DNA from 3 places in the Streptomyces sp. NPDC005302 genome. Region 2 is predicted to be linked to each of the others. Evidence: riboswitches for the same ligand, from Rfam matches in the RefSeq annotation. Region 2 holds a riboswitch; each other region holds the start of a gene.

What was found. Region 2 has a riboswitch for cyclic di-AMP ahead of ABZT74_RS02585 (transglycosylase family protein). Riboswitches for the same ligand answer to the same signal wherever they lie in the genome.
Positions count from the first base shown of each region.
Region 1: another riboswitch for cyclic di-AMP. It lies ahead of ABZT74_RS26895 (LysM peptidoglycan-binding domain-containing protein); the one in region 2 lies ahead of ABZT74_RS02585 (transglycosylase family protein).
Region 3: another riboswitch for cyclic di-AMP. It lies ahead of ABZT74_RS22600 (M23 family metallopeptidase); the one in region 2 lies ahead of ABZT74_RS02585 (transglycosylase family protein).

Region 1 is NZ_JBEXGN010000021.1:34,223-42,179, reverse strand. It holds gene ABZT74_RS26910 (ATP-grasp domain-containing protein) at 1-788, shown strand, start outside; gene ABZT74_RS26905 (FAD-dependent oxidoreductase) at 816-2,036, shown strand; gene ABZT74_RS26900 (HAD family hydrolase) at 2,324-3,133, shown strand; gene ABZT74_RS26895 (LysM peptidoglycan-binding domain-containing protein) at 3,386-4,114, opposite strand; cyclic di-AMP (ydaO/yuaA leader) riboswitch at 4,119-4,279, opposite strand; gene ABZT74_RS26890 (CocE/NonD family hydrolase) at 4,817-6,814, opposite strand; partial or broken gene ABZT74_RS26885 (oligopeptide:H+ symporter) at 6,825-7,848, opposite strand.
Region 2 is NZ_JBEXGN010000002.1:37,924-45,880, forward strand. It holds gene ABZT74_RS02575 (septum formation initiator family protein) at 1-297, opposite strand, end outside; gene eno (phosphopyruvate hydratase) at 423-1,709, opposite strand; gene ABZT74_RS02585 (transglycosylase family protein) at 2,053-2,760, opposite strand; cyclic di-AMP (ydaO/yuaA leader) riboswitch at 2,765-2,956, opposite strand; gene ABZT74_RS02590 (transglycosylase family protein) at 3,140-4,120, opposite strand; gene ABZT74_RS02595 (cytochrome P450) at 4,381-5,652, opposite strand; gene ABZT74_RS02600 (globin domain-containing protein) at 5,809-7,014, shown strand; gene ABZT74_RS02605 (nucleoside triphosphate pyrophosphohydrolase) at 7,028-7,957, opposite strand, start outside.
Region 3 is NZ_JBEXGN010000015.1:125,515-133,471, forward strand. It holds gene ABZT74_RS22585 (DNA topoisomerase IV subunit A) at 1-872, opposite strand, end outside; gene ABZT74_RS22590 (pitrilysin family protein) at 1,228-2,574, shown strand; gene ABZT74_RS22595 (pitrilysin family protein) at 2,571-3,959, shown strand; cyclic di-AMP (ydaO/yuaA leader) riboswitch at 4,173-4,334, shown strand; gene ABZT74_RS22600 (M23 family metallopeptidase) at 4,347-5,111, shown strand; gene ABZT74_RS22605 (GntR family transcriptional regulator) at 5,308-6,003, shown strand; gene ABZT74_RS22610 (HPr family phosphocarrier protein) at 6,225-6,506, opposite strand; gene ABZT74_RS22615 (GNAT family N-acetyltransferase) at 6,684-7,957, shown strand, end outside.

The DNA.
Region 1 (7,957 bases), on a different contig from region 2:
AGACGTTCGCCGAGAAGGCGCGCTTCCCGCTCGTCGCCAAGAACCGCGAGGCCTTCGTGCGCCGCAGCCGGCCCGCGGTGAACGGGACGACCCGGATCGCGACCCGCGAGGGGCTGCTGGCGCTCGCCCGCGACTGGGGGCCGCAGCCCGGCGTGATCCTCCAGGAGTACCTGCCGAGGGAGGACGCGGAGGACTGGATCGTGCACGCCTGCTTCGACGCGGACTCGACACCGCTCGCGATGTTCACCGGCGTCAAGGTCCGCTCCTGGCCGCCGCACGCGGGCATGACGGCGAACGCGTACGTCGTCGACAATCCGGAACTCGCGGACATCGCCGCACGTTTCATCAAACAGATCGGCTTCACCGGAATCATCGACCTCGACCTGCGTTTCGACCGCCGTGACGGTCAGTACAAGCTGCTCGACTTCAACCCGCGCATGGGCGCCCAGTTCCGGCTCTTCGAGAGCGAGTCGGGGATCGATGTCGTCCGTGCCCTGCACCTGAACCTGACCGGCCGGGCCGTTCCGGAGGGGGAACAGCGCGCCGGCCACCGGTACATCGTGGAGAACATCGACCTGCCGGCGCTGCTCGCCTACCGGCGTAGTGGTTACACGACACCGCACGCGCCGGCCCGCGCGAGCGGTACGGAGCTGGCCTGGCTCGCGGGTGACGACCTGCGGCCGTTCTTCACGATGCTCGCGCGCTTCGTGCGGCCGGGCGCGAAGCATCTGTACCAACTGTGGCGGACCAACCGCCGCGGCGGCAGCAGCAGTTCCACCGCGAAGTAGACGTAGTACGTCCTGGGGAGGGACTTCGTGATTCATCCCGTAGCAGTCATCGGCGCGGGGCCGTTCGGACTGTCCACCGCCGCCCATCTGCGGGCGCGGGGCATTCCGGTGCGGGTCTTCGGCGAACCCATGGTGAGCTGGCGCGACCACATGCCCGAGGGAATGCTCCTCAAGTCGACTCCGGCCGCCTCGAACATCGACGCCCCGCAGCGGGGGCACACCCTCGGCGACTACTGCGTGGCGGCGGGGATACCGCGCCTCGTCACGGACGAGGACATCATCCCGGTCGAGACGTTCATCGCGTACGGGGAGTGGTTCCGGCAGAAGCTCGTGCCGGAGCTGGAGCGGGTGCGGGTCGTCTCGGTCGACCGGAGGAGCGGCCGGGACGCGGACGGGTCCGGTGGTTTCGACATCAAGCTGGACTCCGGGGAGTCGTTCACCGCGCGCGCGGTCGTCGTCGCCACCGGGCTGTCCGGGCTGGCCCACCTGCCCGCCGAGCTGGCCGGGGCGGCGGCGGACGGTCCCACGCCCTCCGGTCCGGTCTCGCACAGCTCGCAGCACCACGATCTGCGCCGGTTCTCCGGCAAGGAGCTGATCGTCGTCGGCGCCGGCCAGTCCGCCCTGGAGACGGCGGCGTTGGCCGCGGAGGCGGGCGCGCAGGTCCGTGTCGTGTCCCGGGGCGCGGGGGCGGTCGACTTCGGGGCGCCTCCGTGGGACCAGCCGAAGCTGCGTCCCGAGTCGCCGTTCGGGCGCGCCTGGTCCCTGTGGGCCCTGAGCTACTACCCGCAGCCGTACCGCTATCTGCCCGCCGAGGCCCGGCACTACCTGGTCCGCCGGGTGCTCGGACCCCTCGGTGCGTGGTGGCTCCGGGACCGTTTCGAGGGCAAGGTCGCCGTCCGTGAGGTGCAGCGGATCGTCGGCGCGAAGGCCACCGACGGGAAGCCCGTCCTCACGGTGCGGACCCTCGGCGGCCGGGTCGAGGAACTCACCGCCGACCACGTCATAGCGGCGACCGGCTATCGCGTCGACATCGCCGCGATGGACTTCCTCGGGCATGAACTCCGGGCGGGGCTCGTCGCGAGTCGCGGCACGCCGAGGCTGGGCGCCGGGTACCGCTCCTCACTTCCGGGGCTGTACTTCACGGGCCTGCCGGCGGCGTCCTCGTACGGTCCGGTGATGCGCTTCGTGTGCGGCACGGAGTTCGCCTCCCCGCGGCTCGCCAAGCACCTGGCGGCCGCGCACGGGTGAGCCACCGGATCACTGGCCCCACCGGGCAACCCGTCCGTCAGGAATCCTCCGCGAGGGTCCGGGCGACCGGGTCGCCCGGTGGGGATCGGCGTTCCGGATCAGGGGTGTTGAGCCGTTGTGATCGTTCCTGTACGGGAAAGTCCGTCCGAGCGGAAGCGGGCCCTGCGTGATCCCAACCGGTCGCAACGCGCCTGCCACCGTACGGTGAACGGCGTTGCTGACGGGATACCGGACGTCGTCCGGTTCACGCCGGGCCGATGTGTCGTTCGATCCGTATTCTTCGGATCATGGCCGCTCCGACTGCATATTCACTCATCGCCACTGACCTGGACGGAACGCTGCTGCGCGGCGACGACACGCTCTCCGACCGGTCGCGGGCCGCGTTGGCGAAGGTGACCGCGTCGGGCGCCCAGCACCTGGTGGTGACGGGCCGTCCCGCGCCCCGCGTTCGACCGCTGCTCGACGAACTCGGCGGTGAGGGGCTGGCGGTGTGCGGTCAGGGCGCGCAGCTGTACGACGCGGGGACGGACCGGCTGCTGTGGTCGGTGACCCTGGACAGGGAGTTGGCGGAGACGGCACTCGGAAAGATCGAGGCGGAGGTCGGCCTGCTGTACGCGGCGGTGGACCAGGACGGCGTGGACGGGCTGACGCTCATCGAGCCGGGGTACGTGATGCCGCATCCCACTCTTCCGGCGGTGCGGGTGCGGCGGCGGGACGACCTGTGGGCCCAGCCGATCAGCAAGGTGCTGCTCCGCCATCCCTCCCTGTCCGACGACGAGTTGGCGTCGGCGGCCCGGGGAGTGGTCGGTTCGCTGGCGACGGTCACCATGTCGGGACCCGGGACCGTCGAACTCCAGCCATGCGGAGTGACCAAGGCCACCGGCCTCGCGCTCGCCGCGACCCACCTCGGCCTCACCCGGTCGGCGACGCTGGCCTTCGGGGACATGCCCAACGACATCCCGATGTTCGACTGGGCGGCGCACGGGGTCGCGATGGCCAACGCCCATCCGGAACTGAAGGCCGTGGCGGACGAGGTCACCCTCTCGAACGAGGAGGACGGGATCGCGGTGGTCCTGGAACGGATCTTCGGGTTCTAGGAGGGAGCCGGCCCGGGACTTCCGCCGTCGTCCCAGGCCGTGCCGTCAGCACTCCCGGTCCCGGGCGGGTGAGGCGTCGGGGCGCCGGACGCCGGGCGCGTCACCCTCAGGAAGGCGACCGCTCCGCGCACCCGGTCCGCCACCGTCCCACGGCACCGGTCGTTCCCGCCCGCGGGCCGGTACGCCACCGCCGGCGGACCCGAAGGTGCCGCCGGCCGGTGTCGTGCGGGGGCGCGGGGTGCGCCGGTGCGATCAGTAGGCGCCGTTGACGTTGTCGATCGAGCCGTACTTGTCGGCGGCGTAGTTGCAGGCGGCCGTGATGTTGGCGACCGGGTCGTAGGGGTCCATCGACGTGCCGGCCACGTGGTAGGCCTGGAACGTGGGGTCGATGACCTGCAGCAGGCCCTTCGAGGGGGTGCCCGCGACCGCGTTGGAGTCCCAGTTGTTGATGGCCTGGGGGTTGCCGGACGACTCACGCATCACGTTGCGGTGGATGCCGTCGTAGCTGCCCGGAATGCCTGCCTTGCCCATGATGTCCAGGGACTGCTTGATCCAGCCGTCCAGGTTGTTGGCGTACGTGGTGGCGGACGCCTGGGTGGCGGTGGTCTTGGCGGCCGTGGTCGCCTTGGCCGGAGCCTTCAGGGTCTTGGTGCCGACGGTCAGCGTGAGGCCCGTGCGGAGGTGGGCGGGGTTGTCGCCGATGACCGCGCGGTTCGCCGCGTACAGCTTCTGCCAGCCGCCGCTCGACGGGTACTTCTTCGCGATCTTGGTCAGGGTGTCCCCGGCCACCACCTTGTAGGTGACGAGCTGGACGTTCGGGACGACCGCGGTCTTGGCGGTCTTCGCGACCTGGGGGGTCGCGGCGTGGGCGCCGGTCGCGCTCATGAGCGGGAGGGCGAGGGCGAGTGCGCCCGTTCCGGCGGCGATCATTCCGCGGGTGATGAAGGTGGTCCGGCCGTGACGGTGCGTGCCTGCGGGCATGACGAAATGTCCTCTCCGACGCCTACGAGGTGAGCTGTCGGGTTCGGGCGGGAGATGCCCGGCCGCGCTGTTGGGCGCGGCTTCACCCCTAGCCGGTCCGGTCTCCCGGATCGGCGGCTTACCTGTGGTTCCCCCGCTCCTGCCGTGCGTGGGTGGGTGGGTTACCGGGCGGCGGCAGGATTAGGCGATCCGCTCGGTGCGACGAGAACGTATGCGACTGCACATGTCGGGAACAAGGCCTGATGTGGCGGTGAAGATCGCTTTTGCCTGTTTAGGGCGAGGGTGAAACGTCCGATTGCGCCGGAATTGAATCCTCAACTTGCCTTTGGCGAAGGGGGTGGCAAGGAGTGGGCAGCGGGTGATCCATTGGTTCTCGCGTGACTCAACTCACGCGCCCGGGGGTCATCAAGGCGGCATGCCGGGCAAGTCGGGCATTACGCCACCACTGTCCGGGGCGCGGAGAGTTCCGGGACGCCCGCCGGGCGGGCCGCACGGTGTGGGGGACGGGCGGGCCGCACGGCGTGCGGGACCGAGGCGGTGCCGGTGCCGGCGCGGGTGAACTGCGCCGCGTGGAGGCGGAGTTGACGACTCCCGGGCGGCTCACGGCCGAGTGGCCGGGCGGCCTCAGGCCAGATGCCGGGCGGCTCCAGGAAGGATGCCGGGCGGGGGCGGCCGGTGAACTGCCGTTCCCGCCCGCTTCCTTCAGCCCGCGGTGCGCGGGATGCGCTTCTCCCAGGTCCGGTGGAAGACGACCTCGTCGCCGTCCCGGCAGACGACCTCGTTCGAGGTGATGAAGTCCCGCGCGTCGCAGCTGATGACCGACGTCGTCTCGACGCGGGTGTCCCAGGGCAGGTCGGGGCGGTGCAGCCGGACCGTCCAGGTGGACCGGGCGCGGGCGGACAGCGGGTCCGACTCGTCGATCGTGTACGTCTCCCGCGCGTCCTCCGTGCACTCCAGGCCGTCGGGATACACGCGGGTGCCGCCGTAACGGGGATCCACGTCCAGACGCCAGGTGCCCGCGGCCACATCACGCAGGACCAGGCGCTCCGGGCGCGGCTCGTCGAGCGTCACCGGGACCACCACGCCGAGGGGCTCGGCCTCCTCCGCCTCCTCGAAGGTGATGGAGGGGTCCGACTCCCGCGTCCGTACCGGCAGTTCCAGGGTGCTGCCCTCGGGGTCCAGCGTGAATCCGGCCTCGGAGCCGGGCTGCGGCCAGACCCAGGGCCAGTACGCCGAGGAGACGCTCAGGCGGATGCGGTGGCCCGGAGGGAACGCGTAGCCGATGCCGTTCAGCTCGAACTCCACGTCCTCCGTGGTGCCCGGCTCCCAGGGAACGGCCTGGTCGCGGCCACGGCGCGCCGACAGGTTCAGGACGCCCCGGGTGACGAGCGTGGAGGCGCCGTCCGGGGTCACGTCGCACAGCCGGGCGATCACCTGGCCCCGGGCGGACGTCGACGTCAGCCGCAGGCGGACCCGGGGCCGGCCCAACACCCACGTCTCCTCCGGTACTTCGAACTCGAAGCAGACCGACCGGGCGTCCTCCTCGCGCTGGTCGGGCGGCAGGTCCGCGTCGTTCCCGAACGGGAAGAAGCGGCCGGCGTCGACGCCGGTGTGCTGCGGGGAGCGCACCAGGAGCGGGGCGCCCTGGAGCGCGTACGGGACGGGGGTCACCGACGGCGAGGGCCACGCGGGGTCGCCGACCCAGCGGCCGGGCAGCTCCTCGTACACGGTCGCCGGGGGATGCGCGTCCATCACGTAGGAGCGCAGCAGGGGGACGGCGAGCGCGCCCGAGTCCTCGTCCTTGAGCCAGTGGTCCCACCAGCGGAGCGTCTCCTGGAGGAAGCCGATCGCCGGACCCGGCGGCAGGCCCCGGTCGGGGTACTGGTGGGACCAGGGGCCGATGAGACCGCGTACGCGCTCCGGCGGCAGGTTCTCGACCAGGCGCAGCACGGTGTCGCGGTACGGGTCGTGCCAGCCGCCGACCGCGAGGACCGCCGCGCGGATGGCGCCGTAGTCCTCGCAGGCGCTGCCGTGCCGCCAGTAGGCGTCCCGGGTCTGGTGCGCCAGCCAGGTGTGGACGAACGGGTCGACGGCCTCCAGCCGCTCGGTCCACATGTCGCGCCACATCACCTCGCCGACGTGCACCGGGTCCGGCGGGCGGGCGACGAAGGCGAGCATGGTGGCCGCCCAGGCGTGCATGTCGACGGCGAGGACGGAACCTCCCGTGTAGTGCACGTCGTTGTCATAGCGGTCGTCCGTCGAGCAGACCGTGACGACCGCCTTGAGCGGCTCGGGTGCGAGGGCTGCGATCTGGAGGGAGTTGAAGCCGCCCCAGGAGATCCCGAACATGCCGACCCGGCCGGTGCACCAGGGCTGGGAGGCCAGCCACTCCACCACCGCGACCCCGTCGGCCAGCTCGGTCTCGGAGTACTCGTCGCCCGGCAGGCCCTCCGAGTTGCCGTGACCGCGCACGTCGACGCGGACGGAGGCGTAGCCGTGCCCGGCGTACCAGGGATGGCGCTGCCGGTCACGCGGTGCCGTCCAGTCGGTCAGCCGGTGCGGGAGGTACTCCAGGAGCGCCGGTACGGGCTCCTCCGTCACCGGGCGCCAGATCCGGGCGTACAGCCGGGTGCCGTCCGGGAGAGGGACGAGGACGTCCTCGTGAACGGTCTCGTAGGGGAAGGACGTACGGATGCGCATGCGGGTCACCTCAGTGGACGGGATGCATCGTGCGGCGGAGCCAGGGGGCGAGGGCCGTCACGGCCAGGCCCGCGGCCACCGCGATCGCGCCGTTGACGCCGAAGTAGGCGGGCTTGGAGACGTCGTCGTAGAGCTTCACCGTCTGGGCCTGGATGCCGTTGGCGAGCGCGAGCGACAGGAACCAGAGGGACATGGTCTGGCTGGGGAAGGCGGCGGGGGCGAGCTTGGTGGTCGCCGACATGCCGGACGTCTCCAGGAAGCGGTCCATGGTCAGCCGGCCGACGGAGGCGAACAGCACGGCGAGGACAGCGACGGCCAACAGTCCGAGGACGATCCCGCGGACGGCACGGCGCATGGTGTCCGGCGCGAGGGCGAATTCCGCGGACCGGGTGCGCCCGGCCAGGTGACGGCGGCCGGCCGCGTACTGGATCAGGCCGAATGTCATGCCGACGGCCGCCGCGGAGAAGCCCCGGTGCCGGCCCTCGTGGTCGCCGAGCCAGGCGGTGATCAGCGGGCCGGTGAAGGCGCCGATGTTGATCGCCATGTAGGAGGGGGCGAAACCGGCGTCGCGGCGCTCGTCGTCGGTCCGGTAGAGCTTGCCGACCATGGTGGCGACGTTCGGCTTGAGCAGGCCGGTCCCCGCGCTGATCAGGCCGAGGCCCGCCCAGGTCGCGGCGGCCGCCGGGACTGCCATGGCGTAGTGGCCGCAGGCGATCAGGACGCCGCCCCACAGGACCGCGCGGTAGGCGCCGAGCATCCGGTCGGCGAGCCGGCCGCCGGGGACGGAGACCAGGTGGACGAGCGTTCCGTAGGCCGCCGAGACCGACGCCGCGGTGCCCGGCGCCATGCCGAGCCCGCCGTGGGACACCGTGTCGGCGAAGGAGAGGACCAGGATCGCCTGCATGCCGAGGAACGAGAAGCGCTCCCAGACCTCCAGGCCGGACAGCGTGAGGAGCCCCCCTGGGCCGGCCGAAGAAGGCGGTGTCGTCGGCCGGGGGCGGGCCGGGCTCGGCCGCCACGGAGCTACGGGACACCGCCACCCTCTTCCGTGTACACCGGACCTTGGTACATGTCGTCGTATGTCGGCTTGTCTCAACTGATCATGAACATACCGTCGGCTCCCGGATACCGCCCGGGAGGAGG
Region 2 (7,957 bases):
GTCGTCCTGCCAGCGCGCCTTCAGGTCGCGCAGCTGCTCGACCCGTTGACGGGCCTGCTCCTGCCGGTGCTCCAGGTCGGCGACCTCGGCACGCTGGGAGACGTACTGCCGCATGGGGTACGCGAGCGCGACGATCAGGGAGCACAGGACGAGCGCGAGGAGCGCGGCCCGGCCGGTGAGCCGGGAGCGGCGGGCCTGCCGTTTGGTCTGGGAGCGGTAGACCCGGGCCGCCGTCTGCTCACCGAGCAGCTTGAGCCTGGTCGAGGTGGAGAACCGGTCCCGGTCCTTCACGGCCATGAGTCCCGCCTCCCCAGTACCGGCCCGCCGTGGTGCGGGCCCGTCACGTGCGTACGTCCCCGCACACGGTACGGGACCGAGTACGGGGACGTACGTACGACGCTGCCCAAGCGGGCGGGCGGTGCTCAGCCCTTGAAGCGGGGGAACGCGCTGCGGCCGGCGTACACCGCGGCGTCGTCGAGGATCTCCTCGATGCGCAGCAGCTGGTTGTACTTGGCGACACGGTCCGAGCGGGCCGGGGCGCCGGTCTTGATCTGGCCGCAGTTCACGGCGACCGCGAGGTCGGCGATGGTGACGTCCTCGGTCTCGCCGGAGCGGTGGGACATCATGCACTTGAAGCCGTTGCGCTGGGCCAGCTCGACGGCGTCCAGGGTCTCGGTCAGCGAACCGATCTGGTTGACCTTGACGAGCAGGGCGTTCGCGGAGCCCTCCTCGATGCCGCGGGCCAGGCGCTCCGGGTTGGTGACGAAGAGGTCGTCGCCGACGATCTGGACCTTGTCGCCCAGCCTGTCGGTGATGACCTTCCAGCCGGCCCAGTCGTCCTCGTACAGCGGGTCCTCGATGGAGACGAGCGGGTACGCGGAGACGAGCTCCTCGTAGTACTCCGTCATCTCGGCGGCCGAGCGGGACTTGCCCTCGAACTCGTACTTGCCGTCCTTGTAGAACTCGGACGCGGCGACGTCGAGCGCGAGACCGATCTGCTCACCGGGGATGTAACCGGCCTGCTTGATGGCCTCGACGATGAGGTCGAGGGCGGCGCGGTTGGACTCCAGGTTCGGGGCGAAGCCGCCCTCGTCGCCGAGACCGGTCGACAGGCCCTTGGTCTTCAGCACCTTCTTGAGCGTGTGGTAGACCTCGGCGCCCCAGCGCAGGGCCTCGGAGAAGGACTCCGCGCCGATCGGGGCGATCATGAACTCCTGGATGTCCACGTTCGAGTCGGCGTGCGACCCGCCGTTCAGGATGTTCATCATCGGAACGGGCAGCAGGTGCGCGTTCGGGCCGCCCAGGTAGCGGAAGAGCGGCAGGTCGGACGCCTCGGAGGCGGCGTGCGCGACGGCGAGCGAGACGCCGAGGATCGCGTTGGCGCCGAGCGAGCCCTTGTTGTCGGTGGCGTCCAGGTCGAACATGGCCTGGTCGATCAGGCGCTGCTCGGTGGCGTCGTAGCCGACGAGCTCCGGGCCGATCTGCTCGATGACGGCGAGGACGGCCTTCTCGACACCCTTGCCCCCGTAACGGTTGGGGTCACCGTCACGGAGCTCGATGGCCTCGAAGGCACCGGTGGAGGCGCCGGACGGAACGGCGGCACGACCCGTGCTGCCGTCGTCGAGGCCGACCTCGACCTCGACCGTGGGGTTGCCTCGGGAGTCCAGGATTTCCCGGGCTACGACGACGTCGATGGACGGCACGAGCATCTCCTTCTGGGATGTGACGCGAATACGCAGGGCTTGGCTAGTCCTGCGGGACGAGCCTAACCGGCCCGAGGGGATCGGCCAGCCGATCGACCATCCCTTGGGCAGAACTCGGGGTACATATTGTTCCCGATCGGAACAAAAAAGAAAGGAAAAACCCCGCCCCGGCGCGTACGGGGGAACACGCGCCGGAGCGGGGAGTCCGTGGGGACGGGGACCCTCGGTGGGGATCGGACCCGGAGGCCGGGTCCGCGAGGGGTCGTCCCGCAGCCGGGCGGAGCCGCGGGGCCGGGTCGTGGTCGCCGTCCGCCGAGGGCGACCACGTCCGGCCGGTGTGCGGCCTCACTCAGTGCAGGTGCAGCTGCTGGCCGGGGAAGATGAAGTCGGCGTCGTCCACGATGTCGTGGTTCAGCTTGAACAGCTTCTGCCAGCCGCCCTTGACGTGCTTCTTCTCGGCGATCGCGCTGAGGGTGTCGCCCTTGACGACCTTGTACTCGCCGTCACCCTTCTTGACCTTCTTGCCGGTCGGGGTGGTGACGGTCTTCTTGGCGGCCGGGCGCTCCTGCGAACGGGAGGCGGGCTGCTCCGACGTACGGGTGTCGGAGCCGGTGGACGCCGAGGAGCCGGAGGAGGTCGACGGGGCCGACGGGGTCGAGGGGGTGGAGCTGCCACCGCTGTACGCGGCGCTCGACAGGCCGGTGCCGCAGGTCGGCCAGGCACCCTTGCCCTGCGCGGCGAGGACCTTCTCGCCGACGGCGATCTGCTGCGACTTCGAGGCCTGGTCGGCGGTGGAGGCGTAGGCGGTACCGCCGTACGCGGCCCAGGTGGAGGACGAGAACTGCAGGCCGCCGTAGTAACCGTTGCCGGTGTTGATCGACCAGTTGCCGCCGGCCTCGCACTGGGCGACGGCGTCCCATTCGGAGCCGGTCGCGGCGGAGGCGTTGCCCGCGGCCATCAGCGGGGCGGCGATGGCGACACCGGTGACACCGGCGAGCGTGGCGACACGAGTGGCCTTGTTCGGGCGGCGGTGCTTGCCCTTGCTGGAAAACAGCATCGAGTGATCCCCTCACCGACGCCTGCGAGGTGAGCTGTCGGGTTCGGGCCGGTTGAGTTGCCCGGCCGCACGTCCCCGGTCCCGTCTCGGAACCACAGCGCGCGGCTTTACCCCAAGCCGTCCCCGGGGGTCTCTCAACTCCCGGTCGCGGCACTTACCTTGGGTCCCCCGCTCCTGCCTACGGCGCTTGACGCGACGACTGTTCCCGTACGGCCGCTGGCAGGATTCGGCGTTGCGACCGTCGGGGCCCGCTGTGGCGAGCGGTCACGACCGTAAGCAGTCGATCGCCTGATTTTCAAAGACGATCAGGGCTTCTGAGACTCATGTCTCACTCGCACCAAACCGGACATTCCCCAGCGAACCATGACGCGAACTCCCGCTACTTTTGCACCGTTTCGCTATCAACAGCAAGGCTCTGACCGGGGAGGATGAGGTTCGGATCGATGCCCACGGTCTTCTCGTTCGCGGCGTACAGGTCGGCCCATCCGCCCGTGACGTCAAGGTCGTCGGCGATCGTCCAGAGGCTGTCACCGGCGCGCACGACATAGGTGTCGTCGCCGGCGTCGCGCGCGTCGTCCGAGCCGCGCGAGGCGTGCCGTCCGGACGCGCTGTCGGCGCGGCTGTCGGTGGCGGCGCCCTTCGCGTCCTCGTCGGCGCTGCCGCCGCGGTGCCGCCCGGGCGTGGCGGACGCGTCGTCGGAGGGCTCCGAAGAGGTGCCGCTCCGGCCGGACTTGTCCGACTTGCCCGACTCGGACTCGTCGGCCGTCGCCTTGTCCGAGCTGTCCGAGCCGTCCCCGTCCTGCGAGTCGGCGGACTTCGCGGTGTTCTCGGTCACTCCCGGCGAGGCGGTTTCACTCGAACCGGATGAATCCGACGATCTGGACGATTCGGTGGAAGGGGAGGAACTGGGCGACGTGGACAGGCCGCTCGAACCGGAGTCGCTCGTGTCGTCACCCATGCCCGTGTCGACATCGACCTCGGCCGAGGTCTTGCTGAGCCCGGAGAGCGGGCCGCAGGTCGGCCAGGCGACGAGGCCCTGGTCGTCGAGCACCTTCTCGGCGACGGCTATCTGCTGCGAGCGGCTGGCCTGGTCGGGGCTCTGGGCGTACTCACGGCCGCCGTACTTCTCCCAGTTGTCCTGGGTCAGCTGGAGCCCGCCGTAGTACCCGTTGCCGTTGTCGGCGCTCCACGCGCCGCCGCTCTCGCACTCGGCCACCCGGTCCCAGGTGGTCCCGTCGGCCGCGCTCGCGCTCGATGCCCCGAGGAGCGGGATCGCGATGGCCGATCCGGCCACTCCCGCGGCGACGATGAGGGCCGGGGCCTGACGGGGGCGCCGGTGACGGCCGTTCCCGGAGAGCATGCGGAAGCCTTTCGCGTGACAACGGGGTGACTACGGCACCTACGGCGAAGTGACGATCGCCGGGGCCGCATTGATGGGTGAACGTATATGGACTCGAACGCTTGTCACAAGTCGATGCAGCGCAGATCACGTGAAGATCACAGATATGACGGCGTGTCAGTTGACGGCACCCTCCGAGACGGTCCGCGGGATGCCCTCCCGGTACCCGGGGATGCCCCGTCGACGCGGCGGCCCGGCGCCCCGGATGAACCGGTTCCGGACTATCCGACCGGGGTGAACTCCACAGGAAGCGTCCGCAAACCACGCATAATGAGCCCGCCACGCCACCGCAAATCGGCCGAATCTCCGGCGAGTCGGAGGTCGGGGAGCCGGGTGAGGAGGGTGGCGAGCGCGGTCTGCCCCTCCAGGCGGGCGAGCGGCGCGCCCAGGCAGTAGTGGATGCCGTGGCCGTAGCCGAGGTGCTGATTGTCACGCCGGGAGAGATCGAGGGTGTCCGGCTGCTCGAAACGCTCGGGGTCGCGGTCCGCCGCCGCGAGGACGACGAGCACGGGGTCGCCGGCGGCGATGTCCTGACCGCCGATCCGCACGTCCTCGGTCGCGAACCGCCAGGTGGCCAGCTCCACGAGCCCGTCGTAACGCAGGAGTTCCTCCACCCCCGTCTCCAGCAGGCCGCTCTCCCCGGCCGCGAGGGAGGCCTGGAGGCGGTCCCGCTGCTCGGGGTGGGTCAGCAGGGCGTACAGCCCGTTCCCGATCAGATTGACCGTGGTCTCGAACCCCGCGAAGAGCAGGATGAAGGCCATCGCGGCGGCCTCGTTCTCCGTGAGGTGCTCGCCCTCGTCGGAGGCGCGGATCAGTCCGGAGATGAGGTCCTCGCCGGGCGCCGGCTCGGCGGAGAGCGCCTCGCGCTTGCGGTGGATCAGCTCGGCGAGATAGCCGCGCATCTTCTTGACGGACCGGGCGACCCCGCCCCGCGGACCGCCGCCGTGCCTGATCATCATCCCCGCCCAGTCCCGGAAGTCGTCCTGGTCCTCGCGGGGGACACCGAGCATGTCGCAGATGGCGTAGATGGGGAGCGGGAACGCGAACTCGTGGATGAGGTCCGCCGACCCCTTCTCCGCGAACCGTCCGATGAGGTCGTCCGTCAACTCCTGCACCCGCGCGGAGAATTCGGCGACGCGCCGGGGCGTGAACGCCTTGCTGACGAGCCGGCGCAGCCGCGTGTGGTCCGGCGGGTCGATGTTCAGCAGATGCGTCATCAGCTCGGCCTTGCGCTCCCCCGGGATCCCCGTCCTGCCCTTCGCGTGCGCGGACTCGTCGTGGTGCGCGGGGTTCTTGGAGAGCCGCTGGTCGGCGAGGGCGAGCCGGGCGTCGACGTACCGCGTGACGAGCCAGGCCTCCACCCCGCTGGGCAGCCGCGTCCGGTGCACCGGCGCGTGCTCCCTGAGCCAGGCGTACGCGGGGTAGGGGTCGGTGGCGAACTCCCAGGTGAAGAGTTCGGGGGCGGGGCTCGCGGAGGTCTCGTGCTCGGTCACTCCCCGACGGTATCCGCCGGAGGCCGGCACGCAGGGGCGGGCCCGTCCCTGGGGGCAGCGCGCGGGAGCGGGCAAACACTCGTCCGGTTCGCCCTGGGCTGTCCGCACATCGGAGGCTGTTTGACTCGGCTGCTCGGCAGCTCCCACATTCACGCAGTGGACCCCGACATACTCAAGTCCAGCTTCGCGGTCGTGGAGCGGCGGGCCGAGTTCGCCGTCAAGTACTTCTACGCGCACCTGTTCCGGCACAACCCGGAACTCCGCGAGCTGTTTCCGACGGACTTCCCGGAGGACATGGAGCGGCAGCGGGACCGGCTGTTCGCGGCGCTCACCTTCGTCATGGACCGGCTCCAGGACCCCGAACTGCCCACCTACTTACGCGATCTCGGGCGGGACCACCGCAAGTACCTGGCCCAGCCGGACCACTACGCGGCGGTGGGCGCGAGTCTGATCGCGGCCTTCGCGGCCGTCGCCGGATCGGCCTGGAGCGGCGAGGCCGAGAAGGCCTGGTCGGAGGCGTACGGGGCGATCGCGAACATCATGCTCCAGGGCGCCTGGGAGGCCCAGCACCAGGGCGAGCCCGGCTGGTGGGACGCGGAGATCGTCGCCCGCACCCGGCACGGCGACGACCTCGTGGTCCTCACCCTGCGGCCACGGCAGCGCCTCACCCACGCCGCCGGCCAGTACGTCAGCGTCAACATGCCGCATCTGCCGGGCATCTGGCGCCCCTACTCCCTCGCCAACGCGCCCCGGCCCGACCGCACCCTCGACCTGCACATCAGCCGCGTCGAGGGCGGAGTGCTCTCCACCGCTCTGGTCCGCCAGACCCGCGTGGGCGACGTCCTGCGGCTCGGCGCACCCGGGGGCGACCTCACCCTGCGGACCCCGGCGGACCGGCCGCTGACCCTCATCGCCGCCGGCACCGGCTGGGCGCCGGTGAAGGCCCTGCTGGAACAGCTCGAACCCGCCCACGAGGCCCGCCTGTTCCTCGTCGCCCGCGACATCGCGTACCTCTACGACCAGCCCTCCGTGGACCGCCTGCGGGCCCGGCTTCCCCGGCTCAGCGTCACCCACATCACCCCCGCGCCCGGCCGCCCCAAGGCCCAGGCGACCGAACGGCTGCTGACCGCGCTGGGCAACCGGGCGGGCTGGACCCGGCACGACGTCTACCTCGCGGGGCCGCCCGACCTCGTCGAGGCGGTCGCCGACACCCTGCCCACCCTCGGCACACCGGACGGCCGGCTCTTCCACGACCTGCTGCCGCCGACCGGCGCAACCCGCCCGCTGGGCTCGGCCGAGTGGCTCCTCGACCGCCCGCGGCCGAACTGGCACAACCCGACGGGACGCGCCCCGGGACCCTGAACCCCCGCTCCCGTCAGGCGTCTTCCTGCTCCTCCTCCTGCTCCTCCTCCTGCTCCTCTTCTTCCTCCTCCTCCTTCTGCTCCTCCACCGGGGCCGCCGCCCGCTCCCGCGCGAGGATCGCGTCCCGGTACGCACGGGCCGCCGCCCGCAGCGCCGCCTCCGGGTCCACTCCCCCGGCCTCGGCCCGCGCCGCCAGGGCCAGCAACTCGTACCCCACGCCCTCGCCCACGGGGAGCGGCACGCCGAGGCCCGCCGTGCGCACCCGGGACGACAGCTTCGCCGCCAAGGCCAGGCCCGGCTGGCCTAGCGGCACGCCGTCGGTGACGGAGGTGCGCCGCTTCTCCTCGGCCTTGGTGCGCAGCCAGTGCTCCTTGACCTCCTCGGGCGTCGTCGCCGTCGCGTCGCCGAAGACATGGGGGTGGCGGTGGATCAGCTTGGCGACGATGCCGCCCGCGACGTCGTCGATCGAGAAGGGCTCGTCCTGGTCCTCCTCGGCGATGCGGGCGTGGAAGACGACCTGGAGCAGCACGTCGCCCAGCTCCTCACGCAGCTCGTCCCGGTCGCCGTCCTCGATGGCCTCGACGAGTTCGTACGCCTCCTCAATGCCGTACTTCGCGAGGCCCTTGTGGGTCTGGCGGGACGACCAGGGGCATTCGAGGCGAATGCGGTCCATCACCTGCACCAGGTCGAGGAGACGGGCGCCCGGCAGGTCGTACGAGGCGGGGAGCAGCTCCAGGTCCGGCATGTGCACCCGGCCGGAGCCGGCCAGCCGGGCCAGGCCGTCGGTGAGCCGGGGCTCGCCCTCTCCGGTGGCGACGACGACCAGGGACCGGCCGCCCGCGCAGGCGTCGACCAGGTCCTCGGCGGCCGGGGACACCTCCTCCACGGTGATTCCCGCCTCGCGCAGATACGGCACCTGGGGATGCGCGCCGTCGGCGCACAG
Region 3 (7,957 bases), on a different contig from region 2:
AGGTCCTTGATCTTGGCGATCACCTTCTCCGGGCCGACGGTGAAGGGCAGTTCGGTGACGACGAGGCCCTTGCGGCGGGCCGTGACGTCCTCCACCGAGACCGTGGCGCGGATCTTGAAGGTGCCGCGTCCCGTCTCGTACGCGTCCCTGATCCCGGAGAGGCCGACGATCCGGCCGCCGGTGGGCAGGTCGGGGCCCGGGACGTGCTTCATCAGGGTCTCGAGGTCGGCACCCGGGTACCGGATGAGGTGCCGGGCGGCCGCGATGACCTCGCTGAGGTTGTGCGGCGGCATGTTGGTGGCCATACCGACGGCGATCCCCGACGAGCCGTTGACCAGCAGGTTGGGGAAGGCGGCCGGAAGGGCCACCGGTTCCTTCTCCTGGCCGTCGTAGTTCGGGGTGAAGTCGACCGTGTCCTCGTCGATGGACTCGGTCATCAGGGACGTCGCGTCGGCCATCCGGGCTTCGGTGTACCGCATCGCGGCCGGCGGGTCGTCGTTGCCGAGCGAACCGAAGTTGCCGTGGCCGTCGACCAGCGGCAGGCGCATCGAGAAGGGCTGCGCGAGTCGCACCAGGGCGTCGTAGATCGACGCGTCTCCGTGCGGGTGGAGCTTACCCATGACCTCGCCGACGACGCGGGCACACTTCACGTAGCCGCGGTCGGGGCGCAGGCCCATCTCGTTCATCTGGTACACGATGCGACGGTGTACCGGCTTGAGGCCGTCGCGGGCGTCCGGCAGGGCGCGCGAGTAGATGACCGAGTACGCGTATTCGAGGAAGGAGCCCTGCATCTCGTCCACGACGTCGATGTCGAGGATCTTCTCCTCGTACGAGTCGTCGGGCGGCGGGGTCTTCGTGCTGCGGCGGGCCATCGCTGCTGCGGCTCCTTCACAGTCTCTGCCGGGGCATGAGCGGGTTCTGACGCGGACCATTGTGGACCGCCCCGCTGACAACGCCGACCGCGACCCGTCCGTAGCGGCCTTCCGGAGCGCCCCGAGGCCCCCGTGACGACCGTTCCAGGGGGCGCGTTCGTGCCGCCTGCCGGACCTCTGCCGCACCCGTCCGCTCCGGTGTCCGGATGTTTCTCGGGGGCGTGCGGGGGGCGCTCGCGGTTCTCGCTCTCGGCGTACGAGGTGCGGGAACTTCGCCAGGCGTCCGCGCGCTTGCATACAGTGGCAGGACCGACAGGAATGACGCAGTTCCGCGAGCGAAGGGACGTACATGCCCATGGGTCACACGGCCACAGCTGAGGCAGGCTCCGGCGGCCTGACAGCGACCGAGCACCGGCTGGCCAACGGCCTGCGTGTGGTGCTCTCCGAGGACCATCTGACCCCGGTCGCGGCGGTGTGCCTCTGGTACGACGTCGGCTCGCGCCACGAGGTCAAGGGCCGGACCGGGCTCGCCCACCTCTTCGAGCACCTGATGTTCCAGGGCTCCAAGCAGGTCCACGGCAACGGGCACTTCGAACTCGTCCAGGGCGCCGGCGGCTCGCTCAACGGCACGACGAGTTTCGAGCGCACCAACTACTTCGAGACCATGCCCACCCATCAGCTGGAGCTCGCGCTCTGGCTGGAGGCGGACCGCATGGGCTCGCTGCTCGCCGCGCTGGACGACGAGTCCATGGAGAACCAGCGCGACGTCGTGAAGAACGAGCGCCGCCAGCGCTACGACAACGTTCCCTACGGCACCGCGTTCGAGAAGCTGACCTCGCTCGCGTACCCCGAGGGTCATCCGTACCACCACACCCCGATCGGGTCGATGGCGGACCTGGACGCGGCGACCCTGGAGGACGCCCGCGCGTTCTTCCGCACGTACTACGCGCCCAACAACGCGGTTCTGTCGGTCGTCGGCGACATCGACCCGGAGCAGACGCTCGCCTGGGTCGAGAAGTACTTCGGCTCCGTCCTCGGGCACGACGGCAAGCCCGCCCCGCGTGACGGCTCGCTGCCCGAGACCATCGGGGAGCAACTGCGCGAGGTCGTCGAGGAAGAGGTCCCGGCGCGCGCCCTGATGGCGGCCTACCGCCTCCCGGAGGACGGCACGCGCGCGTGCGACGCGGCCGACCTGGCCCTCACCGTCCTCGGCGGCGGCGAGTCCTCCCGGCTCTACAACCGGCTCGTACGCCGTGACCGCACCGCCGTCGCCGCCGGCTTCGGCCTGCTGCGGCTCGCCGGAGCGCCCTCCCTGGGGTGGCTGGACGTGAAGACGTCCGGTGACGTCGAGGTCCCGGTCATCGAGGCCGCCGTCGACGAGGAGCTCGCCCGGTTCGCCGAGGAGGGTCCCACGGCCGAGGAGATGGAGCGCGCGCAGGCCCAGTTGGAGCGCGAGTGGCTGGACCGCCTCGGTACGGTCGCGGGCCGGGCGGACGAACTGTGCCGGTACGCCGTCCTGTTCGGTGACCCGCAGCTCGCTCTGACCGCCGTACAGCGCGTCCTGGAGGTCACCGCAGAGGAGGTCCAGGAGGTCGCCAAGGCCCGCCTGCGGCCCGACAACCGCGCCGTGCTCGTCTACGAGCCCACCGCCCCCGAAGCCACCGACGCCGCTGACGACACCGACGAGGAGGCGGCGAAGTGACCGAGCTCGCCACCATGGACTTCCATCCGCAGCCGCAGGCGGGACAGCCGAAGCCGTGGGCGTTCCCCGCCCCCGAGCGCGGCACCCTGGACAACGGCCTGACCGTCCTGCGCTGCCACCGTCCCGGCCAGCAGGTCGTCGCCGTCGAGGTGATCCTCGCCGCGCCGCTGGAGGCCGAGCCCGCGGGCCTGGACGGCCTCGCCACGATCATGGCGCGCGCCTTCTCCGAGGGCACCGACAAGCACTCGGCCGAGGACTTCGCCGCCGAGCTGGAGCGCTGCGGTGCCACGCTCGACGCACACGCCGACCACCCCGGTGTCCGGCTGTCCCTCGAAGTGCCCGTCTCGCGTCTGCCCAAGGGCCTCGGCCTGCTCGCCGACGCCCTGCGCGCACCGGCCTTCGCGGACAGCGAGATCGAGCGCCTGGTGCGCAACCGGCTCGACGAGATCCCGCACGAGACGGCCAACCCGGCCCGCCGCGCGGCCAAGGAGCTCTCCCGGCAGCTGTTCCCGGCGACGGCGCGCATGTCGCGACCCCGCCAGGGCACCGAGGAGACCGTCCAGAAGATCGACTCCGCGGCCGTACGGTCCTTCTACGAGAAGTACGTTCGTCCCGCGACGGCCACCGCCGTGGTGGTCGGCGACCTCACCGACGTGGACGTGGACGCGCTGCTCGGTGACACCCTCGGTTCCTGGACCGGCTCGACCGCCGAGCCGCGCCCGGTACCGCCGGTGCACGCCGACGACACGGGCCGCGTGATCATCGTGGACCGCCCCGGCGCCGTCCAGACGCAGCTGCTGATCGGGCGGGTCGGCGCCGACCGGCACGACCGTGTGTGGGCGGCCCAGGTGCTCGGCACCTACTGCCTCGGCGGCACCCTCACCTCGCGTCTGGACCGTGTCCTGCGCGAGGAGAAGGGCTACACGTACGGGGTGCGGGCGTTCGGCCAGGTCCTGCGTTCCGCGCCGGACGGCACCGGCGCCGCGATGCTCGCCATCAGCGGCTCGGTGGACACCCCGAACACCGGCCCGGCGCTCGACGACCTGTGGAAGGTGCTCCGCACGCTCGCGGCCGAGGGCCTGACCGACGCGGAGCGCGACATCGCCGTGCAGAACCTGGTGGGCGTGGCGCCCCTCAAGTTCGAGACCGCCGCGGCCGTCGCGGGCACGCTCGCCGACCAGGTCGAGCAGTACCTGCCGGACGACTACCAGTCGACGCTCTATCAGCAACTGGCCGCCACCGGCACGGTGGAGGCCACCGCGGCCGCCGTCAGCGCATTCCCGACGGACCGTCTGGTGACCGTCCTGGTGGGCGACGCCGCACAGATCGAGGAGCCGGTCAGGGCCCTCGGCATCGGTGAAGTCAGCGTGGTCACGGCCGAGTAGGGCCGTGTGACCGAGATGGGCCCTGGTGACTGAAGAGTCACCAGGGCCCTCTTTTACGCGGACATCGCCCCCAAGATGTCCGTATTGGTACGGAGGTTGCCTTCTGCGCTGTGGGATGCGCTACAAAAACCGTGATCCGTTTGTTGTTCGAAAGATGTCGCGTTTAGCGTCAGTGCGGCTGTTCGTCAGGCACTGCGCCGCGTCCGCGGCACCGGACAGTCATCGCCGAGTCCCCGCATGGCGCGAGCCAGGGGAGCCGGGGACCCACACGTAGTCCCTGGGGTGAATCGGACGCCCTCCCCCGGAGGGGGTCCGTAGGAGACCTTCCTGCTCCGAACCCGTCAGCTAACCCGGTAGGCGAGAAGGAAGGAAAGGATCAGCCCTTACATGGCGTTCACCTGTGGCACCGGGAAGCATCGTCGTCCGAGCCGCGTGCAGCGCACCACGAAGAACGTCGTCGGCGTCGCGGCCCTCACCACCACCGGTGTCCTCGGAACCCTCGCGGCACCCGCGTTCGCCGCCGAACCGGCCGCCGAGCAGACCGGGCTGACCCAGGCCATCACCATCGGCGACTCCGTCGCCGAGCAGATCGACGAGCAGGCCGACGCCCAGCAGCACGCCGCCGACGTGGCCGCCGCGCGGGAGAAGGCCGAACAGGCCGCGCGCAAGAAGGCCGCCGAGCAGGCGGCCAAGGCCCGCGAGACCAAGGAGCGCGCCGCCCGCGCCGCCGAGCGCAAGCGGCTCAACACCTTCGTCATCCCGATAGCCGGCTCGTACGTCTCCACCGGCTACAAGACCGGCGGCAGCCTCTGGTCGTCCGGCAGCCACACCGGCGTCGACTTCCACGCGGCGTCCGGCACCTCGGTGCACTCCGTCGGCGCCGGTACCGTCGTCACCGCCGGCTGGGGCGGCGCCTACGGCAATCAAGTAGTGATCAAGATGCACGACGGCACGTACACCATGTACGGGCACCTGTCGTCCATCGGTGTCTCCGTGGGCCAGACGGTCACCCCCGGCCAGCAGATCGCGCTCTCCGGCTCGACCGGCAACACCACGGGCCCGCACCTCCACTTCGAGGCGCGCACCACCGCGGAGTACGGCTCCGACATGGACCCGGTCGCGTACCTCCGCTCGCACGGCGTGAACGTCTGACGACCGCTTCGCGGCTTCTCCGCCGTTTTCGATGCCCCGGCTCACCGAGTCGGGGCATCGTCGTTTCCGGAGGCCGTCTGTCCAAAAAATATCCATGGATTCAGGCCCCCCATCGGAAATTAACGCTTCCTGCAATAGAGTCACTGAACAAGCGTCAATCGATGGCGTTTCGCGGGGATTAAGCGGAGGTCCGGTCATGCGTATTCCGGCGCATTCGGTATGCACGGCGATCCGCGACGACATCGTCGCCGGCGTCTACGAGCGTGGCGGCCGGCTCACCGAGGAACTGCTCGCGCGGCGCTACGGCGTCTCGCGCGTCCCCGTGCGCGAGGCGCTGCGCACTCTGGAGGCCGAGGGCTTCGTGGTCACCCGGCGGCACGCGGGCGCCTGTGTCGCCGAGCCCAGCGAGCAGGAGGGCGCGGATCTCCTGGAGATGCGCACGCTGCTGGAGCCGCTGGGTGCCGCGCGCGCCGCGCAGCGCCGTACGGAGGCCCATCTCAAGGTGCTCCGCGGGCTGGTCAGGCTGGGGCAGGAGCGCTCCAGGCGGGGCAACAGCGAGGATCTGCGCTCGCTGGGCGGCTGGTTCCACGAGACGCTCGCCCAGGCCTCGGGCAGCCCCGCGCTGACGTCGACGCTGTCCCAGCTGCGGCACAAGATCGCCTGGATGTACGTGGTCGAGGCGCCGGCCAATCCCGCGGAGTCCTGGGCGGAGCACGGCGGCATCGTGGACGCGGTGGCCCGCGGGGACGGAGAGCGGGCCCGCGCGATCACCGCTCTGCACGCGGAGCGCGCGACGGCGGCGCACCGGCTGCGATTTCCCGCCGGCGGCACCCGGCCGGACCGTGTGAGAACTTCGCAACATCCCGTAAACATGACGGGCCAGCGTCATTAACACGGGCGCCGTATACAAAGAGGGCTATTCGGCGGGACGCTATTTCTGCTGCCGTTTTATTCGCGTGCCCCGAATTTCGGGCAGGCGTTCTTTTCGTTCGCGCGGGATGTGATCCGGACAGGTCGCCGTGAATTCCGGGACGGCGTACGGAAACGGCTGAGCCGCGCCCCCGGCGAGGGGTGGCGCGGCTCAGCCGTGTGCTGTCCGAGTGTCTCGCGGGCTCAGACGGTCTCGGGGAGCTCGTCGAGCCCCTCGGCGACCAGCTTCGCCAGACGGTCGAGGGCGGCGTCCGCACCCTCGGCGTCCGACGCGAGGACGATCTCCTCGCCACCCTGGGCGCCCAGACCGAGGACCGCCAGCATGGAGGCCGCGTTGACGGGGTTGCCGTCGGCCTTGGCGATCGTCACGGGGACGCCGGATGCCGTGGTGGCCCGGACGAAGATGGAAGCGGGGCGGGCGTGAAGGCCCTCAGCCCAGCCGACGTTGACGCGGCGCTCAGCCATGTGATGCTGCCCTTCAGCTGTTCAGGGTTGTCTAGACCAGTGTCCCATATCGTGAAGCGTGCCCGGGCGGCCCTGCCTCCCGCCCACGAGCAGCGTCCCACCGCGGCCCCGGTGCCACCTTCGTACCCCACAGACTGCCCCGCGCCCATGTCGTACGCGAGCCGTAGTCTGGGGCGCATGCAGACCCCGTCGGACCGGCACGAGTACCCCGCGCACTGGGAGGCCGACGTGGTGCTGCGCGACGGCGGCACCGCCCGCGTCAGACCCATCACGGTCGACGACGCGGAGCGCCTGGTCAGCTTCTACGAGCAGGTGTCGGACGAGTCGAAGTACTACCGCTTCTTCGCGCCCTACCCCCGCCTGTCCGCCAAGGACGTCCACCGTTTCACGCACCACGACTTCGTCGACCGGGTGGGTCTCGCGGCGACGGTGGGGGGCGAGTTCATCGCGACGGTGCGCTACGACCGGATCGACGCCCGGGGTCTGCCCGCGTCCGCTCCGGCCGACGAGGCGGAGGTCGCCTTCCTCGTGCAGGACGCCCATCAGGGCCGCGGTGTCGCCTCGGCCCTGCTCGAACACGTCGCCGCCGTGGCCCGCGAGCGCGGCATCCGCCGCTTCGCCGCCGAGGTACTGCCCGCGAACAACAAGATGATCAAGGTGTTCACGGACGCCGGGTACACGCAGAAGCGCTCCTTCGAGGACGGCGTCGTACGCCTGGAGTTCGACCTCGAACCCACCGACCGCTCGCTCGCCGTGCAGCGCGCCCGGGAGCAGCGCGCCGAGGCCAGGTCCGTGAAGCGGCTCCTGGCACCCGGCTCGGTCGCCGTCATCGGGGCGGGGCGCACCCCCGGAGGGGTCGGCCGCAGCGTCCTCGACAACCTCCGCGGGGCCGGCTTCACCGGCCGCCTGTACGCGGTGAACAGGGCCCTGGAGGAGAAGGAGCTCGACGGTGTCCCCGCTCACCGCTCCATCCGTGACATCGAGGAACCCGTCGACCTCGCGGTCGTCGCCGTCCCCGCCGAGCAGGTCCTCGAGGCCGTCACGGAGTGCGGGGAACACGGGGTGCAGGGGCTCGTGGTGGTCTCCGCGGGTTACGCCGAGAGCGGCGCGGAGGGGCGCGAGCGCCAGCGCGAACTCGTCCGGCACGCGCGCACGTACGGGATGCGCATCATCGGGCCGAACGCCTTCGGCGTCATCAACACCGCCCCGGACGTGCGGCTGAACGCCTCGCTCGCCCCGGAGATGCCACGCCCCGGTCGGATCGGCCTCTTCGCGCAGTCCGGGGCCATCGGCATCGCCCTGCTCTCCCGGCTGCACCGGCGGGGCGGCGGCGTGACCGGAGTGACCGGCGTGTCGACCTTCATCTCCTCCGGCAACCGGGCGGACGTGTCCGGCAACGACGTCCTTCAGTACTGGTTCGACGACCCGGACACCGACGTCGCCCTGATGTA